Regions from separate parts of the Streptomyces sp. NPDC005811 genome, predicted to be linked through region 3. Evidence: riboswitches for the same ligand, from Rfam matches in the RefSeq annotation. Region 3 holds a riboswitch; each other region holds the start of a gene.
What was found. Region 3 has a riboswitch for cobalamin ahead of ABZ490_RS33105 (prenyltransferase/squalene oxidase repeat-containing protein). Riboswitches for the same ligand answer to the same signal wherever they lie in the genome.

Region 1 (7,647 bases), on a different contig from region 3:
CGTCGCCGCCGGCACCGGGGACATCGGGCGTGTTCACGGTGCCGGCCATCGACAGCCACCGCTGCACGGTCTGCACGGCGTCCGTCTCACCGATCGCCCGGGACGGATCCCGCTGCCCGTAGTGCTCGTGGCCCGGCTCCGGCACCGTGCCCTTCTCCCGCTCCTGACGGACCGAGGTGTCCGGGAGTTCCCACAGGCACAGCGCCTGGAGCAGGCTGACCTGCGCGTACCAGCACCGGGACTGCTGCAGCACGGTCTCCGCCAGCCGGATCAGGTCGGCACGGTTGCCCGGGTCCGCGTGCGGATGGAGTCTGCGCCGGTTGGCCGCGTACTTGAACCCCTGGGCCAGCGCCGCCTCCAGGACGAGCGGCAGATCGGGGGTGCCCCGGGTGAGCCGGGGGTCGAGGTGGCCCAGCCACTTGGCGAGGCGTTCCCGGGCTTCGTCGCGGTGGGACGCGCTGACCGAGCCCAGGAGCATGGGAAGGATCCAGGCGCGCATCACGAACTCCCGGAACAGGTCCACCCGCTGTTCGAGATACTCCTCGTCGATCGCCTTCCGCTCGTCGTGCTCCGCTGCGCCGGATTCGTACGGCCCCGCCGGGGCGGTCGGACGGGCGGCGCTCTCCTCCTCCATCTTCTCCGCCCACGCCTCGTACTTCCGCCTCCTGTCGCCTTTCAGCTTCCTGACGAGGCCGTTGTACTGCTTCACGGGATCGGTGTGCAGACCGACCCGCTCCCGGATCAGGGCGAACGCGGCGTTGCCTCCGGCGCCGCACTCCTGGGCCGCCGCCAGGCGTATCGAGTAGTCGGGCTCCTTGATGCCCATCTGATAGAGCTGCCAGTACATCTGGGTGGTGGCCGTCTCCTCGGGCAGCGTCCGCAGCACCGCGCCGATCTGTCGGAGCAGCCGCGCCTTCGCGTCCACCAGGGTGCGCCGATCCCCCTTGGCGCGCGGCCAGCGGTTGCGTATGTCGCTGATGACGTCGCTCAGCAGTGCGCGGTCCCGCTCCACACACAGGGTTTCCAGGACCGCGGTGAAGAGATCGAGCGCCTTCGGATCGTCCGTGCGGTGGCTCGCGGCCTCATAGAGCCGTTCACCCAGGGTGCGTGGCCGCTGCCTCGGCATGTTCCTTCGCATGCCGGCCGGTCGCAGCGGCCCGCCGTTCGCCTGCTTCCGCTCGGCACCGGAACGGCGCTCCCGGTCCGCGGACTCCGCCGCACGCCGACGGGACAGCAGCACCAGGGCGATGAGCAGCTCACGGCTGGGGCCCGGCGGTTGCAGCGCCTGATCGACCAGTTCTCCGGCAGCTCGCTGCCCCAGGTGGTGCAGCACGCGGAAGCCGAAGTAGGCCTGGATGATGCTGTGCGGGAAGCGGACCCTCTTCTCGAACCCCTCCACCAGCCCGAGCTTGTCCGCGTTGCCGGCGAAGCGGGCGAGGACCGCCTGGGCCTGGTCCGTGCTGCTCTCGGTCAGGAGCCGCTGCGCCTCCTCCCCGAGGTTCCTGCGGAGCGAGTTCCAGATCTTCTGCCGGTGCCACTCCGAGAAGGCATGGCCCTGTCTGCCGTTGCGGTCCTGGCGCGGTCCACCCGTCCGCGGGCCTGTCCGAGGCGTCGCGCTCCGTTCGCCGCCCGGGTGGGCGTCGTCGGCGAGCAGCTCGGTGAGGCCCACCTCCAGCTTGTCCTGGAGCAGCCCGATGCACGCCAGGGCGGACACCACCTCGACCGTGTCACGGCGCTCCCGCTCATTGAGCGCCACCTCCTCGCGCAGCAGGCGCTCGCACAGGGTGTCGTTCCACCGCTGCAGCAGCCACAGCCGTAGCGTGCCGCGGTCCCTGCTGCGGGTGTTCAGCCGCTTGGGATCGTCCAGGGCGCCGTGCCGGTGCAGTTCACGGGCGATCTGAAGGTAGACGGGCGACTCGGTCACCTCCGCCGTCTCCACGATCCAGTCCACGCGCCGCTCGTCCGAGTCGGGAACGTGCGCCTGGACGAAGCGCAGGGCCTCCTCCTCGCTCAGTGGTTCCAGCTCCACGATCGCGGCGGCGGTGCTCTCCAGGGGACTGTGCGGCCGCGAGGCGATGACGAGCGGCAGTCTCTCCTTGTGCGCGCGCTCGATGGCCTTGCGGATGATGTTGTCCCGGTTCTGCTGGAGGCGCTCGTCGAGGAGGGCCTCCTCCAGACCGTCGGCTATCACCACCGGCTTGTCATCGGCGAGCAGTTGCTTCCAGACCCGGTCGTTCTTGCCGCGGGCCAGGACGCCCTGGGGTGCCTCCTCGGCGAAGCGCTGCCGGGCCAGGCTCTGGAAGTCCAGGTCGGCATCGCCGTCCACGTCCCGCAGCCGGATCGGCACGGGCACGGCGTGCTCCCGGGCGAGCAGTTCGCAGAGCCGCACCAGGACCGCGGTCTTGCCCGCACCCACACCGCCGACGAGCAGATAGGGTCTGCGCGTGCCGCGGTCCCGCAGCCGTTGGGCGATGACCTCGGCGATCGCCTCACGGCCCACGATCCCTGCGACGTCCTGGCCGGCGGTGAGCACCAGCCGGCGGGGATCCCTGCGAACCTTGGTGAGGTAGCGGCGTTTGGTCCAGCTGTACCAGAAGAACAGGAACAGCGCGGCTGCGATCGAAGCGGTCAGGACCGGGCCGAGGAGGTTCAGAAGGTCCTTGAGCCCCTTGTTCCCCTCGCGCGCATCGCCGAAGCCGGTCGTGTCGCCCGTGACGGCGGTGTACACGTCGTCCCCGCACCAGGCGAGGATCGCCAGGAAGGCGATCAGCCAGATGAGTCTGGTGAGGTTGCCGTAGGAGAACCACCGGTGCCAGGTCTTGGGGCGGGTGACGCCACGGCGGGCTTCCAGACGGATCGTCAGGCGGTGCCAGCGGGCGAGGAGTACGCGTCTGACGCCGTGCCCGGCCCGTCTGAGATGCAGCGTCGCCATCGGCGCGTTGCTGGGCCGCTGCTTGCCCCGGGTGTGACGGACGACCCTGGTCATCTTGTGCTCTCCCTCCGAGAGCTTTCCTCGGGACGGGGGACCTGCGGGCACCGGCACCTCCTTCCATGGAATCACTCCCGCCACACCCCGCAACCCGGGCGCCTCCAGGGAAAATCGGGAGGTCTGCGCGCGCGGCTCCGGCAGACTCGGGGTCATGGACATCGTGATACGGCGGGCGGAGCCCGGTGAGTACGAACCGCTCGGCGACATCACCGCACAGGCCTATCTCCAGGACGGCCTCCTCGACTACGGCGAGGGGGACGAGTATCTGCCGGTGCTGAAGGACGTCGCCGCGCGCGCGGCCGCCGCGGAGGTGCTCGTGGCCGTGGACGGTGACCGGCTCCTCGGCGGTGTCACCTTCGTCGCCGGCCCCGGCCCCGTCGCCGACATCGCGCGGCCCGGCGAGGCCGAGATCCGTGCGCTCGCGGTCGCGCACGACGCGCGGGGCCGGGGTGCCGGGGAGGCTCTCGTACGGGCCTGTCTCGACCGGGCGCGGGCCACCGAGGGCTGCACGGCCGTCGTCCTGTCGACCCAGCGCAGCATGCACACCGCCCACCGGATCTACGAACGTCTCGGCTTCGTCCGTACACCCGGGCGGGACTGGAATCCCGTGCCGCATCTGGACGACGTCACTCTCCTCACCTATGAGTTGACACTCTGACACCACCCCGACACAACATCTGGGGGTGGCGTGACAGGCGAGCACAAGATGTATGCTCATGCTCGTTGTCGCCGCAGGGGAATCCGGTGCGAATCCGGAACTGTCCCGCAACGGTGTACTTGTGCATGTCTGTGCACGAGCGTCAGTCCGAGGACCTGCCGACAGCGCGCCCGGCCGTCCCGGTCCGGGTGCCTTGACGTCCGGGTCTCGTGGAGTGGGCCGGTGGACGCGACGCCGCGCGCGCTCGTGTTGCTGCCCCCTGCCCTCCGCCAGGCCCCCTGCCGAGCGAGGGAGAGCCCCACGTGACCATCGCGCCAGTCGATCCGGCCTCAGTCATCCAGCCGGACACCGACGGTCCCGGTACCGCGCTGCTGCGGACCCTGACCGAGCTGACCGCCGACCTCCCCGACGCCGACCCCGGGCGGGTCGCCGCCGCCGCGCTGCGCGGCCGGTCGGCGCGGGCGGACGAGACGGAGCTGCGCGAGCTGGCCACGGAGGCGGCCGCCGGCCTGATCTCCGAGGACCCCGCCTACTCGAAGCTGGCCGCCCGGCTGCTGACGGTCTCCATCGCCGCGGAGGCCGCCTCCCAGGGGGTCACGTCCTTCACTTCGTCCGTCGCCGTCGGCCACCGCGAGGGGCTCGTCGCCGACCGCACCGCCGACTTCGTACGGCTGCACGCGGCCCGGCTGGACGCGCTGATCGACCCGTCCGCCGACGACCGCTTCGGCTACTTCGGGCTCCGCACCCTCCACAGCCGCTATCTGCTGCGCCACCCCCTCACCCGGAAGGTCGTGGAGACGCCCCAGCACTTCCTGCTGCGCGTCGCGAGCGGTCTCGCCGAGGACGACACGGCGCGCGCCGTGGACGAGGTCGCCGCGCTCTACGGGCTCATGAGCCGGCTCGACTACCTGCCGTCCTCCCCCACCCTCTTCAACTCCGGCACCCGGCACCCCCAGATGTCGTCCTGCTACCTCCTCGACTCCCCGCTGGACGAGCTGGACTCGATCTACGACCGCTACCACCAGGTCGCCCGGCTCTCCAAGCACGCCGGCGGCATCGGGCTGTCGTACTCCCGCATCCGCTCGCGCGGTTCGCTGATCCGCGGCACCAACGGGCACTCCAACGGCATCGTGCCGTTCCTGAAGACCCTGGACGCCTCCGTCGCCGCCGTGAACCAGGGCGGGCGGCGCAAGGGCGCGGCCGCGGTCTACCTGGAGACCTGGCACTCCGACATCGAGGAGTTCCTGGAGCTGCGCGACAACACGGGTGAGGACGCCCGCCGTACGCACAACCTGAACCTGGCGCACTGGATCCCGGACGAGTTCATGCGGCGGGTGAACGCCGACGGGCAGTGGTCGCTGTTCTCCCCCGCCGACGTGCCCGAGCTGGTCGACCTGTGGGGCGAGGAGTTCGACGCCGCGTACCGCGAGGCCGAGAACAGGGGCCTCGCGAAGAAGACCATCCCCGCCCGTGATCTGTACGGCCGCATGATGCGGACCCTCGCGCAGACCGGCAACGGCTGGATGACCTTCAAGGACGCGGCCAACCGCACCGCCAACCAGACGGCGCTGCCCGGCCATGTCGTCCACTCCTCCAACCTCTGCACGGAGATCCTGGAGGTCACGAACGACGGCGAGACGGCGGTCTGCAACCTGGGTTCGGTGAACCTCGGCGCGTTCGTCGACCCGACGAGCGGCGATCTCGACTGGGAGCGGCTGGACGCCACCGTCCGCACCGCCGTCACCTTCCTGGACCGGGTCGTCGACATCAACTTCTACCCGACCGAGCAGGCGGGCCGGTCCAACGCCAAGTGGCGTCCGGTGGGCCTGGGCGCGATGGGCCTCCAGGACGTCTTCTTCAAGCTGCGGCTGCCCTTCGACTCCGCCGAGGCGCGCGCGCTGTCGACGCGGATCGCCGAGCGGATCATGCTCGCCGCGTACGAGGCCTCCGCCGACCTCGCCGAGCGCGGTGGCCCGCTGCCGGCCTGGGAGAAGACCCGTACCGCGCAGGGTGTGCTGCACCCCGACCACTACGGCGTCGAGTTCACCTGGCCGGAGCGCTGGGCGGCGCTGCGCGCGCGGATCGCGAGGACGGGCCTGCGCAACAGCCTGCTGCTCGCCATCGCGCCGACCGCCACCATCGCCTCCATCGCGGGCGTCTACGAGTGCATCGAGCCGCAGGTGTCCAACCTGTTCAAGCGCGAGACGCTGTCCGGCGAGTTCCTCCAGGTCAACTCGTATCTGGTGCAGGACCTCAAGGAGCTGGGCGTGTGGGACGCGCGCACCCGGGAGGCGCTGCGCGAGTCCAACGGCTCGGTGCAGGACTTCGCGTGGATCCCGGCGGACGTACGGGCCCTGTACCGGACGGCGTGGGAGATCCCGCAGCGCGGTCTGATCGACATGGCCGCGGCCCGCACCCCGTACCTGGACCAGTCCCAGTCGCTCAACCTGTTCCTGGAGACGCCGACCATCGGCAAGCTCTCCTCGATGTACGCGTACGCCTGGAAGTCGGGCCTGAAGACGACGTACTACCTGCGCTCGCGTCCGGCGACCCGGATCGCCCGGGCCGCCCAGGCGCAGACCCCGACCACCATTCCGGTGCAGCAGACGGCCGACCCCGACGCCGTCGCCTGCTCCCTGGAGAACCCCGAGTCCTGCGAGGCCTGCCAGTAATGCCCAGCAACAAGAACCTGCTCGACCCCGGCTTCGAGCTGACGCTGCGTCCCATGCGCTACCCGGACTTCTACGAGCGCTACCGGGACGCCATCAAGAACACCTGGACCGTGGAGGAGGTCGACCTCCACTCGGACGTCGCCGACCTCGCCAAGCTGTCCCCGATGGAGCAGCACCTGATCGGCCGGCTGGTCGCCTTCTTCGCGACGGGCGACTCGATCGTGGCGAACAACCTGGTGCTGACGCTGTACAAGCACATCAACTCCCCCGAGGCGCGCCTGTACCTGAGCCGGCAGCTCTTCGAGGAGGCCGTCCACGTCCAGTTCTATCTGACCCTGCTGGACACCTACCTGCCCGACCCCGAGGACCGTGCGGCCGCGTTCGCCGCCGTGGAGAACATCCCCTCCATCCGCGAGAAGGCGGAGTTCTGCTTCAAGTGGATCGACGAGGTGGAGAAGCTGGACCGGCTGGAGAGCACGGCCGACCGCCGCCGCTTCCTGCTGAACCTGATCTGCTTCGCCGCGTGCATCGAGGGCCTGTTCTTCTACGGCGCCTTCGCGTACGTCTACTGGTTCCGCAGCCGGGGTCTGCTGCACGGTCTCGCCACCGGCACCAACTGGGTGTTCCGGGACGAGACCATGCACATGAGCTTCGCGTTCGACGTGGTCGACACGGTCCGCAAGGAGGAGCCGGAGCTGTTCGACGAGCAGCTCCGGCAAGAGGTCACCGACATGCTCCGGGAGGCCGTCGAGGCGGAGTTGCAGTTCGCGCGGGACCTGTGCGGCGAGGGGCTGCCGGGCATGAACACCGATTCGATGCGGCAGTACCTGGAGTGCGTCGCCGACCAGCGCCTGGTGCGGCTGGGCTTCGCCCCGGTGTACGGCTCGGAGAACCCGTTCTCCTTCATGGAGCTCCAGGGCGTCCAGGAGCTGACCAACTTCTTCGAGCGCCGCCCGTCGGCGTACCAGGTGGCGGTGGAGGGCACCGTCGACCTGGACGAGGACTTCTGACGCCCGCTACACACGGGTGCGGATCAACCGCGCCGCGTTTCTGATCTCGCGGTCGATACGGCGGTCCCGGACGGCGCCGGCCACCGCGGGGGCGACCAGGAACGCCAGGATGACGAGGACGGTGAGCATTCCGACGAGGCCTTCGATCTGGTTCGTGTTCATGGACACCACTGTCCCGCCGGACACTCCTTACCGGGAGTGGCAGGACTGCCGTACACCTTCAAATTGCTGCCACTCCGGGTGCACACTGGAGGCATGTTGCGGAACGTGGTCGCCGTCCTGCTCGACGGTGTGCATCCCTTCGAACTCGGCGTGGTC
Region 2 (7,647 bases), on a different contig from region 3:
TGGTTGGTGGGTTCGTCCAGCAGGAGTTCCCGGGGCTGCTGGGCGAGGGCGCGGGCGATCTGGACGCGCTGGCGCTCCCCGCCGGACAGGGTCCGCCAGGGGCGGGCGGCCTTGTCGGCCAGACCGGTGCGGGCCAGCGCGGAACGGACGGCCTCCTCGTCCTCGGCGGAGGCGGGCGCCCAGGCCCTGCGGTGCGGGACCCGGCCGAGGCGTACGACGTCGAGGACGGTCAACGCGACCTGGGTGTCCGCCTGCTGCTCGACCACGGCCACCCGCCGGGCGACGGCACGGCGCCCCACCCGCTCCAACGGGCGCCCGTCGAGCGTGACGGCGCCGGAGGCCGGGGCGAGGACACCGGCGAGCAGCCGCAGCAGGGTCGACTTGCCGGAGCCGTTCGGGCCGAGCAGCCCGGTGACGGTCCCGGGGCGCGGGGCGAGGCTCACCCCGTCCAGGATGAGGGTCCCGTCGGCCGACCGGCTGACGCGGTCGGCGCGCAGGCCGTCGTCGGCGAGGTCGGGGCCGCTCATCGGGTGTCCCTGCCCCGGTAGAGGACCAGGACGAACGCCGGGACGCCGATCAGCGAGGTCATCACGCCCACCGGCACCTCCTGCGGGTCCAGCAGGGTGCGGGCCAGGGTGTCGACCCAGACCAGGAACACCGCCCCGGCCAGCGCGGTCGCCGGCAGCAGCCGGGTGTGCCCGGGACCCGTCAGCGCACGGGCGGCGTGCGGCAGCACCAGCCCGACGAAGCCGATCGCCCCCGCCGAGCCGACCAGCACCGCCGTCAGCAGCGCGGTGACGCACAGCAGCACCAGCCGGGTACGGGCCACGCGCACCCCCAGCGTGGCGGCCGCGTCCTGCCCGAACGCGAAGGCGTCCAGCGTGCGGGCGTACCCCAGACACACGGGCAGCGCCGCCGCCAGCACCGCCAGACACAGGCCGACGTCCGTCCAGTCGGCCCCGCCGAGCGAGCCGAGCAGCCAGAACAGCACCCCGCGCGTGGTCTCCGCGTCGGCCGCCGTCATCACCACGAAGGAGGTGACCGCCGAGAACAACTGCATCGCGGCGACCCCGGCCAGCACCACCCGGTCCGTGGTGCCCCCGAGGCCGTGACTGAGCATCAGCACCAGCACGAACGACACCACCGCGCCCACGAACGCCCCGCCCGACACCGACACGGCCCCGCCGCCGACCCCGAGCACCACGACCACGACCGCACCGGTCGAGGCCCCCGAGGAGACCCCCAGGACGAACGGGTCGGCAAGGGGATTGCGCAACAGCGACTGCAGGACCGCGCCGCACACGGCCAGCCCGGCCCCGCACACCGCCGCGAGCAGGGTGCGCGGCAGCCGCAGATTCCATACGATCCCGTCCCGGATCGGCGACAACCGCCCCTGTCCCCAGCCGAGATGGGCCGCCACCGTCGCCCATACGTCACCGACGGCGATGTCCGCCGGGCCGATGGTGATCGCCACCGCGACGGAGCCGCCGAGCAGCGCGAGCCCGGCCGCCCACAACAGCGCGCGCCGCAGCACCACCGGGACCGCGGCCGAGGCCTGCGGGACCGCCGCCGTCGGGACGTCGCTCACCCCGCGAGGCCGTACGCGCGCAGCGCCGCCGCCACCTTCTCCACGCCCTCCACGGTCCGGATCGTCGGGTTCATGGCCTGCCCGGACAGCAGCACGTACCGTTTCTTCCGCACGGCGGTCATGGTCCTGGTGACGGGATCGGACTCCAGGAACGCGATCTTCTTCGCCGCGGTCTCGGCGGTCTGCTGCCGGCGGGTCAGATCGCCGACGACGAGGACGTCGGGGTCGCGGTCGGCGACGGTCTCCCAGCCGGCCTGGGGCCACTCCTCGTGGGTGTCGGCGAAGGCGTTCTCCGCCCCGACCTCCCGGGTGATCACGCCGGGCGCGCCGCAGCAGCCCGCCAGGTAGGGGGACCGGGAGTTGGCGAACCAGTACAGGACGGTGACGCCCCGGGCGTCCAGGCCCGAGGTGGCCTTGCCGAGCCGCCCCTTCAGCTCGGCGACGAGCGCACGGCCGCGCTCCTCGACGCCGAAGATCCGCGCCAGGTCGGTGACCTCGCCGTAGATCGCGTCCATGGTGAGCGGCTCGGTGCGCGAGCCGTCGCCGTCGCCGCTGTTGTCCTTGCCGACGCAGTCGGCGGGGGAGAGGTACGTGGGCACGCCGAGCTTGTCGAACCGCTCGCGGGTGGCGACCCCGCCGGTGCCGAGGGTGGAGGCGAAGGAGGCGGCGACGAAGTCGGGTTCGGCGTCCAGCACCTTCTCGAAGGAGGGGGCGTCGTCGGCCAGCCGCCGTACCTTCGCGGCGGACTTCTCCAGCCCCTCGGCCACCGGGTCGGTCCAGGTGGCGGTGCCCGCCATCCGGTCGGCGAGGCCGAGGGAGAGCATGATCTCGGTGGTGCCCTGGTTGAGGGAGACGGCCCGCCGCGGAGGACTGTCCACGCGCACCTTCTCCCCGCAGTTGTCGAGGGTGACGGGATACCCGGCCGCGGTGTCCTCGGCGGCGGAACCGCCGGAACCGCCGGAACCGGCCGAACCGGCGCATCCGGTCAGCAGCAGGGCGCCGGCCAGGAGCAGGGGGAGGGTGGGACGGACGGGGCGTGCGAGCGGCACGGAACATCCTTCGGCGTCGAGGGCTCATGCGCGAAGCCCGGTCGTGCGGTTGCTCCCCCGGCGTCCTTGCGCCGCCGGAGGCCGCCAGCAGGTCTTCGGACTCGGGGTCACCCGGACGGGGCGCCTTCCCGGACCGTTCGCCGTCCAGTGGCCGTTGCCCCGCCCGTCGCCCTCACCGCTGCGCGTCAGCTCCGGATTCGCACCGGATTCCCTGACCCGTCGTGCGTACGCGTACGCACAGGGGTACGACTGGCTTCGGCAAGCTACCACAGGGCCGACGGACGGTCCCACGTCGCTGATCAGCCGCATGTGCAAGCTATGAGGGCTTCTTCACATGGCACAAGCTGGCTGTGGCGCGACATATGAATGGAATATGCGTTTGTGCGCATCCCCGGCGCGGGTACGGTCACCCGGGAGGTGGTGGCCCATGAGCCGAGGCGCGGGGCACGGCGCGGAACTCCTGCTCGCCGGTGATCTGGCCCGGCCGGCCCGGCTCACCGTGGCCGATCTGCTGACCTGGCCCCAGCGGCGGGCGGCGGTCAGCTTCGAGTGCGCCACGAGCGGTGTCCAGCACCACCGGTTCACCGGACCGCTCCTGCACGACGTGCTGTCGGCGGCCCGGCCCGGCTTCGATCCCGCCCGGCGCAAGGACCGGCTGCGGTTCCTGATCGCCGTGCACGGGGCGGACGGCCATCACGCCGTGCTGTCGTGGGCCGAGATCGACCCCGACTTCGGCAACGCCGCCGTGCTGCTGGCCACCACCATCGACGACACCCCGCTCGACGGGGCCGGACCCCAGCTGGTCCTGCCCCAGGACCGCTGCGGCGCCCGGCACATCAGCGGGATCGACACGATCCGCGTGGACGGCGGCTACACCCCCTGGAACTGAACGCGAAGGGCGCCCGGGACAAGGCCCGGGCGCCCTCGCTCACTTCAGGGTCGGTTCAGGATCAGACCAGGTCGAACCGGTCCAGGTCCGAGACCTTGGCCCAGGCCGCGACGAAGTCCTTCACGAACTTCTCCTTCGCGTCGTCGCTCGCGTAGACCTCGGCGAGGGCGCGCAGCTCGGAGTTGGAGCCGAAGACCAGGTCGGCACGGGTGCCGGTCCACTTCAGGTTGCCCGCGTCGTCACGGCCCTCGAAGGTGTGCTGGTCCTCCGAGGTGGACTTCCAGGTCGTGCCCAGCTCGAGCAGGTTGACGAAGAAGTCGTTGGTCAGGACGCCCGGGGTGTCGGTGAACACACCGTGCTTGGAGCCGCCGCTGTTGGCGCCGAGGACGCGCAGACCGCCGACGAGGACGGTCGTCTCGGGGGCGCTCAGGGTGAGCAGGTTCGCCTTGTCGAGCAGCAGGTACTCGGCCGGCAGGCGGGTGCCCTTGCCGGTGTAGTTGCGGAAGCCGTCCCAGGTCGGCTCCAGCGCGGCGAACGACTCGGCGTCCGTGTGCTCGTCGGTCGCGTCGACACGGCCCGGCGTGAAGGGGACCTCCACGTCGACGCCGGCGTCCTTGGCGGCCTTCTCGACCGCGGCGGCACCGCCGAGGACGATCAGGTCGGCCACGGAGACCTTCTTGGCGCCGGTGTTGAACTCGGCCTGGACGCCCTCGATGACGCTGAGGACGTGACGCAGCTCGTCGGGGTTGTTGGCCTCCCAGGAGCGCTGCGGCTCCAGGCGGATCCGGGCGCCGTTGGCGCCGCCGCGCTTGTCGCTGCCGCGGAAGGTGGAGGCCGACGCCCAGGCGGTGGAGACCAGCTGGGAGACGGTCAGACCGGAGGCGAGCAGCTTGGCCTTGAGGGCCGTGACGTCGGCCGCGTCGATGGCCTCGCCCTCGGCCTCGGGCAGCGGGTCCTGCCAGATCAGGGTCTCCGCGGGGACCTCGGCGCCGAGGTACAGCGACTTCGGGCCCATGTCACGGTGGGTCAGCTTGAACCAGGCGCGGGCGAACGCGTCGGCGAACTCGGCCGGGTTCTCGTAGAAGCGGCGCGAGATCTGCTCGTAGACCGGGTCGAAGCGCAGCGACAGGTCGGTGGTGAGCATGGTCGGCAGCTGCTTCTTCGACGCGTCGTGCGCGTCGGGGATGATCGCCTCGGCGTCCTTGGCGACCCACTGCTTGGCGCCGGCCGGGGACTCGGTCAGCTCCCACTCGTACTCGAACAGGTTCTTGAAGAACCCGTTGCCCCACTGGGTCGGCGTGGCGGTCCAGGTGACCTCCAGGCCGGAGGTGATGGCGTCGCCGCCCTTGCCGGAGCCGTAGGTGCTGGCCCAGCCGAGGCCCTGCGCCTCGATCGGGGCGGCCTCGGGCTCGGCGCCCACGTTCTCCGCCGGGCCGGCGCCGTGGGTCTTGCCGAAGGTGTGGCCACCGGCGATGAGGGCGACGGTCTCCTCGTCGTTCATCGCCATGCGGCGGAACGTCTCACGGATGTCGCGGGCCGCGGCGATCGGGTCCGGGTTGCCGTTGGGGCCCTCGGGGTTGACGTAGATGAGACCCATCTGGACCGCGCCGAGCGGGTTCTCCAGGTCGCGGTCGCCGCTGTAGCGCTGGTCGTCCAGCCAGACCTTCTCGGGACCCCAGTAGACGTCCTCCTCGGCCTCCCAGACGTCGGCGCGGCCGCCGCCGAAGCCGAAGGTCTCGAAGCCCATCTGCTCCAGGGCCACGTTGCCGGTCAGGATCATCAGGTCGGCCCAGGACAGCGCCTGGCCGTACTTCTTCTTCACGGGCCACAGCAGACGGCGGGCCTTGTCCAGGTTGCCGTTGTCCGGCCAGCTGTTCAGCGGCGCGAAGCGCTGCTGGCCGGCGCCCGCGCCGCCGCGGCCGTCGGAGATGCGGTAGGTGCCCGCGCTGTGCCAGGCCATACGGACCATCAGCGGGCCGTAGTTGCCGAAGTCGGCCGGCCACCAGTCCTGGGAGTCCGTCAGTACCGCGGCGATGTCCTGTTTGACGGCCGCCAGGTCGAGGTTCTTGAACGCCTCCGCGTAGTCGAAGTCCTCACCGAGCGGGTTCGCCACCGCCGGGTTCTTGGCGAGGATCTTCAGGTTGAGCCGCTCCGGCCACCACTGGCGGTTGCCGCCGCCCTGGGTGGGGTGTGCCGCACGGTCGTGGGCGACGGGGCACTTCGCCTCGGACGAGGGGTTCTCGGACATAGGGGGGATTCCTTCCGAAGGGGAAATCACGGTGCTGCTGCGGTACCGGCGGTGGAGCAGGCGGGGCACAGGCCCCAGTAGATGACCTCGGCCTCGTCGATGGCGAAGCCGTGGTCGTCGGACGCGGTGAGGCAGGGGGTGTGGCCGACCGCGCAGTCGACGTCGGCGACGACGCCGCACGAGCGGCACACGAGGTGGTGGTGGTTGTCCCCGACGCGCCCCTCGAACCGCGCGGGGCTGCCCGGCGGTTCGATACGGCGGACGAGTCCGGCCGCGGTCAGCGCGTGCAGCGCCTCGTACACGGCCTGTACGGAGATGTGGCCGACGCGGTCGCGCACTCCGGACGCGATCGTCTCGACATCGAGGTGGTCACCGCTGCGGACGGTCTCCAGCAGCGCGACGCGGGCGGCCGTCACCCGCAGGCCGGCACCGCGCAGCTCTTCGGCGACGGTTCGGGGCTGGGGCGTGGTCATGCGGACAACCTACCGGGCTAAACACGAATAGTTCAAGAAAGCGATGAAGCCAAGTTTGGTGTGTCGCGTCGGGACCGGTTCGCCCCGCTATGGTGGCGTACGGAGCCGCCGGAACGGGGTTCCGTTGGGCCGGACGGGGCCGGAGGGGCCGGTGGGACCCGTGCCAGAATGGGCGTCCCGTCGTCACCGCCGATCACCGAGGTGCCCCGTGACCAAGCCCGTGGCCCGGGAGCCGCAGCGCCGAAACTCGCGGTCCAACCGGGCGCGCATCCTCGCCACGGCCCGCCGGGAACTCGGCCGGAACCCCGACGTCACCTTGGAGGAGCTGGCGCGCGCCTCCGGTGTCGTACGGCGCACCCTGTTCGGGCACTTCCCCGGGCGGGCCGCGCTGCTGGAGGCGCTCGCGGAGGAGGCGTCCGAGACGCTGCGCGGGGTGCTGGAGACCGCCCGACGGCCGGAGGAGCCGGCCGAGCGGGCGCTCGCCCACTTCGTGCGCTGCATCTGGCCCGTCGGCGACCGGTACCGGCTGCTGCTCGCGCTCGCCCGGCGCGATCTCGGCATGGAGCGCGTCGCCGAGATCCTGGCGCCCGCCCGCGCCGAGGTCACCTCCATCCTGGAGCGCGGCCAGCGGGACGGCGTCTTCCACACCCAGCTGCCGCCCGCCGTGCTGAGCGCCGGTCTGGAGGCCATGCACTTCGCCCTGCTGGAGCAGGTCAACACCGGCGCACTGGAGGACGACGGCACCCGGACCGCCGTCGTCACGCTCATCGCGGCCGGGGTGCCGACGGACCGCGCGGGTGCGGTGGTCGAGGAGGTCGCGCCGGACGTGACGGCGGTGGAGCCCGACGTCCTGGACTGAGGGTGTGACCGGTCGACGCGATGAAGGGGCCCTCCCCGGAGGGCCCCTTCGGCGTTTCCGGGGCCGGGGGATTATTTGCACACCACTGGGCAATCAAATACTCTGCACATCAGTGGGCAATTATCTCGTCGCCGCTAGGAGTCCCCGATGCCCTTGTTTGCCAACACACCCGTGGAGAAGATGACCGGGCCGTACGCACGGCGCTGGTGGGCGCTCCTCGTGCTCTGCCTGAGCCTGCTGATCGTCGTCATGGCGAACACCTCGCTGATCGTGGCCGCGCCCGACATGACGAAGGGCCTGGACCTCTCCAGCAGCGACCTGCAGTGGGTCATCGACGGCTACACGGTCCCGTACGCGGCGCTGATGCTGGTGCTCGGCTCGATCGGCGACAAGTACAGCCGCCGAGGCGCCCTGGTCCTGGGCCTGCTGATCTTCGCGGGCGGCTCGGTGATGGGCAGCCTGGTCGACCGGACCGCCCTGGTCGTCACGGCCCGCGCGATCATGGGCGTCGGCGCCGCGGTGGTCATGCCGGCCACGCTGT
Region 3 (7,647 bases):
AGTACGGGGAGCCGTTCTCGGAGGAGATCACGCGGGCGATCTCCTCGTGGCGCATCGCGATGCCGTCCTTGATCCGGCTGACGACCGCGATCCGCTCGTCAAGGGAGAGCCGGGACCAGGGCCCCTCGTCGAAGGCCCGCCGGGCGACGGCGACGGCCCGGTCCACATCGGCCGCCGAGGCATGCGGCACCCGCCCGATGACCTCCTCGGTGTGCGGCGAGATCACCTCGATGACGGCATCGCCCAGGGGGTCCGTCAACTCTCCGCCGATGAACAGCTTTCCGTGTTCCACGAGCTCAGCCATGGCCACTGCCTTCGTCCGCATCATTTCTGACGGTGTTTCAGAAACTGATACCAGTTCTAGTTATAGTGGGCAATGGCCATGGATCGGCCGGGGGACGGAGGGCAGATGGCGGCGACGTTCGATCACGGCGGGGGTGTGCGGTCCCTGCGGGTGCCGATTCCGGACAATCCCCTGGGGTTCACGCTGGTGTACGTCGTGGACACCGACCGGGGGCCGGTGCTGGTCGACACGGGGTGGGACGACCCGGCGTCGATGGACGCGCTCGTCGACGGGCTCGCGGGCTGCGGTACGGCCGTGTCGGAGGTGCACGGGGTCGTCATCACGCACCACCATCCCGACCACCACGGGCTTTCGGGCCAGGTGAGGGAGGAGTCCGGGGCGTGGGTGGCGATGCACGCGGCGGACGCCTCGATCGTGCGCCGGGCGCGTGAGACCCGCGCCGAGCGCTGGTACACGTACATGGCGGACAAGCTGGCCGCGGCCGGTGCCCCCGAGGAGCACATCGCGCCGATGCGGACGGCCCGGCGGCGTACGCTCCCCGGGCTCTCGCCCGCGCTGCCCGACCGGGAGATCGTGCCCGGTGAGTTCCTCGACCTGCCCGGCCGCCGGCTGCGGGCGATCTGGACGCCGGGCCACACCCCCGGCCATGTCTGCCTCCACCTGGAGGAGGAGCACCCGGCCGGCCTCCCGGGCCACGGCCGGCTGTTCTCCGGGGACCATCTGCTCCCCGAGATCAGCCCCCACATCGGGCTCTACGAGGACCCCGACGACACCACGGTCACCGACCCCCTCGGCGACTACCTCGACTCCCTCGAACGCGTCGGCCGGCTCGCCCCCGCCGAGGTCCTCCCGGCCCACCAGTACCCCTTCACCGACGCCCCGTCCCGGGTGAGGGAGTTGCTCACCCATCACGAGGCCCGTCTCACCGGTCTCCTCACCCTCCTCGCCACTCCCCTCACCCCCTGGCAGCTCGCCGAGCGCATGGAGTGGAACCGCCCCTGGGAGCAGATCCCCTACGGCTCCCGCACCATCGCCGTCTCGGAGGCGGAGTCCCATCTGCGGCGCCTGGTGAAGCTGGGGCGGGCGGAGGCGGTGCCGGGGAGCGACCCGGTGACGTACGCGGCCACCTAGGGCCTGCCCCAGGGGAAGCCGGGGGTGCGTGGGAGCGGTGCCGTTCACGGGAGGGAACCGCTCCGTTCACACCGTGGGCCTACGGTGCTCCCACCTCTGTCCCGGACCCCTAGGTGCCGTCACCCATGGACCCGATCGCCCAGCTTCACGCGGAACGTGCCTGCCTGCGGCTGCTCCTCGACCTCGTCGTCCGCCTCGACGTCGGCGAACCCGGCTCCGTGGCCGAGCTGTTCACCGAGGACGGCGTCTGGGTCTGGCCGGAGGGCGACCGGCTGGTCAAGGGCCGCGCCGCCCTGCGCGCCCACTTCGGCTCCCGTCCCGCCGACCGGCACGCCCGCCGGCTGATGGCGGACGTCCGGGTCGACGTGACCTCCCCGGACACGGCGACCGCCACCTCGTACTTCACGACGTACCGCACGCACACCGCCCCGCCGACACCCCCGGCCCCGACCCCGGCGCCCGTGGGGATCGGGCATTACGAGGACACCCTGTGCCGCACCACCGACGGCTCCTGGCTCCTCGCGGCCCGCACCCTGCGCCTGCCCTGCGACCGCCCGACACCCCGCCTCTAGCGCAGATCCCGGGCGGCCTGCGAGCGGATCAACTCCCCTGCCGCGCCCAGGAGTCCGACCTCGTCCTCGCTCATCGTCGGATTCGCCGCCCGCCGCCGCAGCGCCTCCCGCAGGCCCTCCTCGTCGAGCCCGGAAGGGCCGGCCAGCAGCCCCGTCAGGGTCGCGCGGGCCGCCTCGGCGTACGGCTCGGCGGAGACGGCCGCCTGGGCGAGGATCACCGCGGACATGCCCCAGTCCAGACCGGGGTCGCCGTCCTCCGCGGTGCCCCAGTCGATGACCCGGGGGCCGTCGGCGGTGAGGATCACGTTCTCGGGGTGGAGGTCCAGGTGCAGGACGCGCAGACCGGGCCGGGACGGGGAGCGGCCGGGCACGGCGTGCAGTTCGCGCAGCAGCCGGGCGAGGAGGGCGCCCGCCGCCGCGGGGCCCAGCGTGCCCGCCGCGAACGCCTGGAGCATCGTCGGCCCCTCCAGCCGCTCCATCACCAGGTCGGTGCGCGAGGGAGCGGTGCGTACGGCGGGCGCGGGATAGCCGTGCCGCCGTTCGTGCTCCATGACCGCCGCCTCGGCGGCCGCGTCGCTCCAGCCCTCCCGGTCGCGGCGCAGCACCCACGCCCCGTCGATCTCGTACACGTCCGCCGTCCGGCCGGAGCCGAGCAGTCTGCCCGGGACCGGTGCCCTCCCCGTAGTGGTCATGGCCAGAACCTAGCGGGGCGGGGCGGGCTGCGGCGCATGTCTCACAGCCACCCCTCAGCGCCCTGGCTACCAGCCGGTACAGTGTGCGGGTCGTCATCACACCCGTACGGGGGGAAGCCGGTGCAAACCCGGCGCTGACCCGCAACCGTGAGCCACCCCCGGGTGGCGAGCCGGACTGCCCCGTACGGAAGTTGACCGGCTCTCGTGCGCGGCGTCCCGCCGCCGTACGGCACCGTCGAGGTCTACGGAGTCGAGCCGCCGGGGTGTCCCGTGCTGCCCGGCTCCCGGACCTCCCGACCGGGAGAGGCACCCGCCGATCATGAAGTTCCGCCGCAGCGCCGGCGCGGTCGCTCTGACCGCCGCCACGACCCTGCTCACCGTGCTCGGCGGCTCCGCGCCCGCCACGGCCGCCACCCTGTCGACGTCCCCGTCGGCCGCCCTGCCCGCCGGGCTGTACGGCACCGGCGACCCGACGTACGACGGAGTGTGGCGCCAGTCGCTCGCGCTGCTCGCCCAGCGCACGGTGGGCGTGTGGCCCGCGCGCGCGTCGGTGGACTGGCTGGCGGGGCAGCAGTGCGCGGACGGCTCCTTCGCCGCGTTCCGCGCCGACCCGGCGAAGGCCTGCGACGCGAAGACCATGGTGGACACCAACAGCACGGGGGCGGCCGTCCAGGCGCTGGCCGAGATCGGCGGCCACGAGGCGCGGGTCAGGAAGAGCGTGGCCTGGCTGAAGTCCGTCCAGAACGCGGACGGCGGCTGGGGCTACTCCCCCGGCGGGGCCACCGACGCCAACTCCACCTCGGTCGTCATCGGCGCGCTCGCCCAGGCCGGCGAGACGGTGCCGAACGTCCGCAAGGACGGCAGGTCCCCCTTCGACGCCCTCACGAAGCTCGCCCTGCCCTGCACCGGCGAGGACGCGGGCGCCTTCGCCTACCAGCCCGACAGGAAGGGCGCGCTCACCGCCAACGCGGACGCGACGGCGGCGGCCGTGCTCGGGATGAACGGCGAGACACCGGCCGTGACCCGCCAGGACGACGCCGACTCCGCGCCGGCCTGCGCGAAGGTCCCCGCCGACGAGCCCGAGCAGGCCGGGGAGAACGGCGCCGTCTGGCTCGCCCGGGCCCTCGCCGAGGACGGCCACCTCACCTCCGCGCTGCCCGGCGCCGGGGAGCAGCCCGACTACGGCAACACCGCCGACGCGGTCGTCGCCCTGTCCGCCGTCGGCCTCAACGACCAGGCCACCGCGCCCCTGCGCTGGCTGGAGGCGCACTCCGCCGACTGGGCCGCGCAGGCCGGCCCGGCCGCGTACGCCCAGCTGATCTTCGCGGCGCACGCCGCACGGGACGGCGACGTCCACGACTTCGGCGGCCGGGACCTGGTCGCCCTCCTCAACGCGACGGGCCCTGCCCCCGAGAGCGTGGACGACGTCGAGACGGCCGGCCCGAGCGCCGCCGCCGAGGACAAGGACAAGGACGAGGGGAGCCTGAGCACCGTCTGGACCGTCGGCGCCGGTCTCCTCGTCGGCGCGGTGGCCGGCTTCGTCCTGATCGGCCGCGGCCGCAAGCGGCGGCAGCCGTGATCCGGCCCGCCCGCACCCTGCTCCGGCCCGCCCGCACCCTGCTCCTGCCGGCCCTGGCGCTGCTCCTGCTGGCCGCGGCCCCCGCCCCGGCCCACGCCACCGGCTACCGCTACTGGTCGTTCTGGGAGCGCACCGGCGACCGGTGGACGTACGCGACCGAGGGCCCGGGGACGGCGCGCCCGGCCGACGGCACCGTCCAGGGATTCCGCTTCGCGGTGAGCGCGGACTCCGCCGACGCGTCCCGCCCCCGCGGCGCGGCCTCGTTCGGCGCGATCTGCGCCCGTACGCCCGCCCGGTCCGGCACGAAGCGCGTCGCCCTGGTCATCGACTTCGGCACCCGGTCCGACGCCCCCTCGGGCGAGACCCCGCCCGCCCTCCGATGGGCCTGCGCCCAGGTCCCCCCGACCGCGACCACCGCCGAGGCCCTCGCCACGGTCGCCCAACCCCTCCGCTACGACACGAACGCCCTCCTCTGCGCGATCGCGGGCTATCCGAGGACGGGGTGCGGAGAACAGGTGTCGACAGCGAAGAAGCCCACCGTCAAGGACACCGGCCCCTCGGTGGGCGTGTACGCGGGCGCGGCGGCGGTGGCGGCCCTGGCGGGAGCGGCACTCTGGCAGGCCCGGCGGCGGAGACATGGGTCGTAGCCCGCTCGACGCACCGCGCCTCGCGTCACCGCGCCCCGCGCCACCACCCGCCGCGCCACCGCACCCGATCCACCCCGCCGCCTGGTGGCTCTGGTCCCTCTCCCTCGGCACGGCCGCCACCCGCACCACCAACCCCCTCCTCCTCTCCCTTCTCCTCGCCACCTCGGCCTACGTCGTGGTCACCTGCCGCCCCCGCACCCCGGCCCCCTGGGCCCGCTCCTACCCCGCCTTCCTCAAGCTCGCCCTGGCCGTCATAGCCGTCCGGCTCCTCTTCACCGTCGCCCTCGGCTCCCCCGTCCCCGGCACCCACACCCTCCTCACCCTCCCCGAGGTCCCCCTCCCCGCCTGGGCGCAGGGCATCCGCCTGGGCGGCCGGGTCACCGCCGAGGCCCTCCTCTTCTCCTTCTACGACGCCCTCCGCCTCGCCACCCTCCTCGTCTGCGTCGGCGCCGCGAACGCCCTCGCCAGCCCGTCCCGGCTGCTCAAATCCCTCCCCGGCGCCCTGTACGAGACCGGGGTCGCCGTGGTCGTGGCGCTCACCTTCGCCCCGCACCTCATCGCCGACGTCCACCGGCTGCGCGCCGCCCGCCGGCTGCGCGGCCGCCCGGACCGGGGCGTACGGGGCCTGCTCCAGGTGGGCCTGCCGGTCCTCGAAGGCGCCCTCGAACGCTCGGTCGCCCTCGCCGCCGCGATGGACGCCCGCGGCTACGGCCGTACCGCCGACGTCCCCGCCCCGGTCCGCCGTACGACGGCCGTCCTCACCCTGGGCGGGCTGCTCGGCGTGTGCGCGGGAACGTACGGGCTGCTCACGGCGGCCGGAGCGACGTACGGTCTCCCCCTCCTGCTCGCCGGGCTCGCCGCCGCGCTCGCCGGACTGCGCCTCGGCGGCCGCCGCTCCCCCCGCACCCGCCACCGTCCCGACCGCTGGACGCCGCGCGCCCTGCTCGTCGCGGGCTCCGGCGCGACGACGGCCGCGCTCCTCACCTTCGCCGCCGCCGCGGACCCGGCGGTCCTGCGCCCCGGTGTCCTCCCGCTCACCGCGCCCGCCCTGCCGGTGTGGCCCGCTGCGGCGGTCCTCCTGGGTCTCCTGCCCGCCTTCCTGTCCGAGGAGCAGCCGTCGTGATCCGCTTCGAGAACGTGTCCGTGACCTACGACGGTCTGCCCCACCCCACCCTCCGCGACGTCGACCTGACCGTCCCCGAGGGCGAGCTCGTCCTTCTCGCGGGCCCGTCCGGCGCCGGCAAGTCCACGCTCCTCGGTACGGTCTCCGGCCTGGTCCCGCACTTCACCGGCGGCACCCTGCGCGGCCGGGTCACGGTCGACGGCCGGGACACCCGGACCCACAAGCCGCGCGAACTCGCCGATGTCGTGGGCACGGTGGGCCAGGACCCGCTGTCCCACTTCGTGACGGACACGGTGGAGGACGAGCTGGCGTACGGCATGGAGTCGCTCGGCCTGCCCCCGGCCGTGATGCGGCGCCGGGTCGAGGAGACCCTCGATCTGCTCGGCCTCGCCGCCCTGCGCGACCGGCCGCTCGCCGCGCTCTCCGGGGGCCAGCAGCAGCGGGTCGCGATCGGCTCGGTCCTCACCCCGCACCCGCGGGTGCTCGTCCTCGACGAACCGACGTCCGCGCTCGACCCGGCCGCCGCCGAGGAGGTCCTGGCCGTCCTCCTGCGCCTGGTCCACGACCTCGGTACGACGGTGCTGCTCGCGGAGCACCGGCTGGAACGCGTCCTCCAGTACGCCGACCGGGTCGTCCTCCTCCCGTCCCCGGAGGCGGCCCCGGGAGCCGCCCCGGGAGCGGTCCCGCGCCTGGGTACCCCAGCCGAGATGATGGCCGTGTCTCCGGTGTTCCCGCCGGTGGTGGACCTGGGGCGGCTGGCGGGCTGGTCGCCCCTGCCCCTGACGGTGCGCGACGCCCGCCGCCGGGCGGCCGGCCTGCGCGAACGCCTCGACGGGGCCCGCCCCGCGACCCCCGCGGCACCCCGACCCCCCTCGCATGCCGTGCGGACGCGCCCTCCCCGCCCCACCCGCCGTCTCTTCCGCAGAACCGAACCGGCGGCCCCCGTCACCACCCCCGCACCCCCCGCCGAAGCCCGCGCCCTCTCCGTCCGCCGTGACCGGATCCAGGCACTGCGCCGCGTCGACCTCACCGTCGCCCCCGGCGAGACCGTCGCGCTGATGGGCCGCAACGGCGCCGGGAAGTCCACCCTGCTCGCCGCCTTCACCGGTCTCGTCGAGCCGTCCGCCGGGACGGTCCGGGTCGGCGGCGCGATCCCGCACCGCACCCCGCCCCGTGAGCTGGTGCGCCGGGTCGGGCTGGTGCCGCAGGAACCCCGTGACCTGCTGTACGCCGACACGGTCGCCGACGAGTGCGCGGCGGCCGACCGGGACGCCGGGGCCGCCCCCGGGACCTGCCGTGAGCTGGTCGGCGAGCTGCTCCCCGGCATCGCCGACGGCACCCATCCCCGGGATCTGTCCGAGGGGCAGCGGCTGACGCTGGCGCTCGCCGTCGTCCTGACCGCCCGCCCGCCGCTGCTCCTGCTGGACGAGCCGACCCGGGGTCTGGACTACGCGGCGAAGGCCCGGCTGGTCGCCGTGGTGCGGGGGCTGGCGGCGGACGGGCACGCGATCGTCCTCGCCACGCACGACGTGGAGCTGGCCGCCGAGCTGGCCCACCGGGTGGTGCTGCTCGCCGAGGGCGAGGTGATCGCCGACGGTC

Region 1: linked by a shared signal. The riboswitch ahead of ABZ490_RS43415 (ribonucleoside-diphosphate reductase subunit alpha) and the one ahead of ABZ490_RS33105 (prenyltransferase/squalene oxidase repeat-containing protein) in region 3 are both predicted to bind cobalamin.
Region 2: linked by a shared signal. The riboswitch ahead of ABZ490_RS15835 (ABC transporter substrate-binding protein) and the one ahead of ABZ490_RS33105 (prenyltransferase/squalene oxidase repeat-containing protein) in region 3 are both predicted to bind cobalamin.

The regions. Positions count from the first base shown of each region.
Region 1 is NZ_JBEXXK010000062.1:20,219-27,865, forward strand. Features, by position in the region: gene ABZ490_RS43405 (ATP-binding protein) at 1-2,986, opposite strand, end outside; gene ABZ490_RS43410 (GNAT family N-acetyltransferase) at 3,141-3,647, shown strand; cobalamin riboswitch at 3,693-3,825, shown strand; gene ABZ490_RS43415 (ribonucleoside-diphosphate reductase subunit alpha) at 3,950-6,319, shown strand; gene ABZ490_RS43420 (ribonucleotide-diphosphate reductase subunit beta) at 6,319-7,329, shown strand; gene ABZ490_RS43425 (hypothetical protein) at 7,336-7,491, opposite strand; gene ABZ490_RS43430 (helix-turn-helix domain-containing protein) at 7,585-7,647, shown strand, end outside.
Region 2 is NZ_JBEXXK010000013.1:22,908-30,554, reverse strand. Features, by position in the region: gene ABZ490_RS15845 (ABC transporter ATP-binding protein) at 1-527, opposite strand, end outside; gene ABZ490_RS15840 (iron chelate uptake ABC transporter family permease subunit) at 524-1,534, opposite strand; gene ABZ490_RS15835 (ABC transporter substrate-binding protein) at 1,585-2,637, opposite strand; cobalamin riboswitch at 2,706-2,906, opposite strand; gene ABZ490_RS15830 (molybdopterin-dependent oxidoreductase) at 3,065-3,526, shown strand; gene katG (catalase/peroxidase HPI) at 3,588-5,774, opposite strand; gene ABZ490_RS15820 (Fur family transcriptional regulator) at 5,801-6,247, opposite strand; gene ABZ490_RS15815 (TetR family transcriptional regulator) at 6,456-7,106, shown strand; gene ABZ490_RS15810 (MFS transporter) at 7,254-7,647, shown strand, end outside.
Region 3 is NZ_JBEXXK010000036.1:112,350-119,996, forward strand. Features, by position in the region: gene ABZ490_RS33085 (aldehyde dehydrogenase) at 1-304, opposite strand, end outside; gene ABZ490_RS33090 (MBL fold metallo-hydrolase) at 410-1,435, shown strand; gene ABZ490_RS33095 (nuclear transport factor 2 family protein) at 1,561-2,007, shown strand; gene ABZ490_RS33100 (phosphotransferase) at 2,004-2,699, opposite strand; cobalamin riboswitch at 2,768-2,900, shown strand; gene ABZ490_RS33105 (prenyltransferase/squalene oxidase repeat-containing protein) at 3,019-4,278, shown strand; gene ABZ490_RS33110 (SCO2322 family protein) at 4,275-4,925, shown strand; gene ABZ490_RS33115 (CbiQ family ECF transporter T component) at 4,915-6,048, shown strand; gene ABZ490_RS33120 (ATP-binding cassette domain-containing protein) at 6,045-7,647, shown strand, end outside.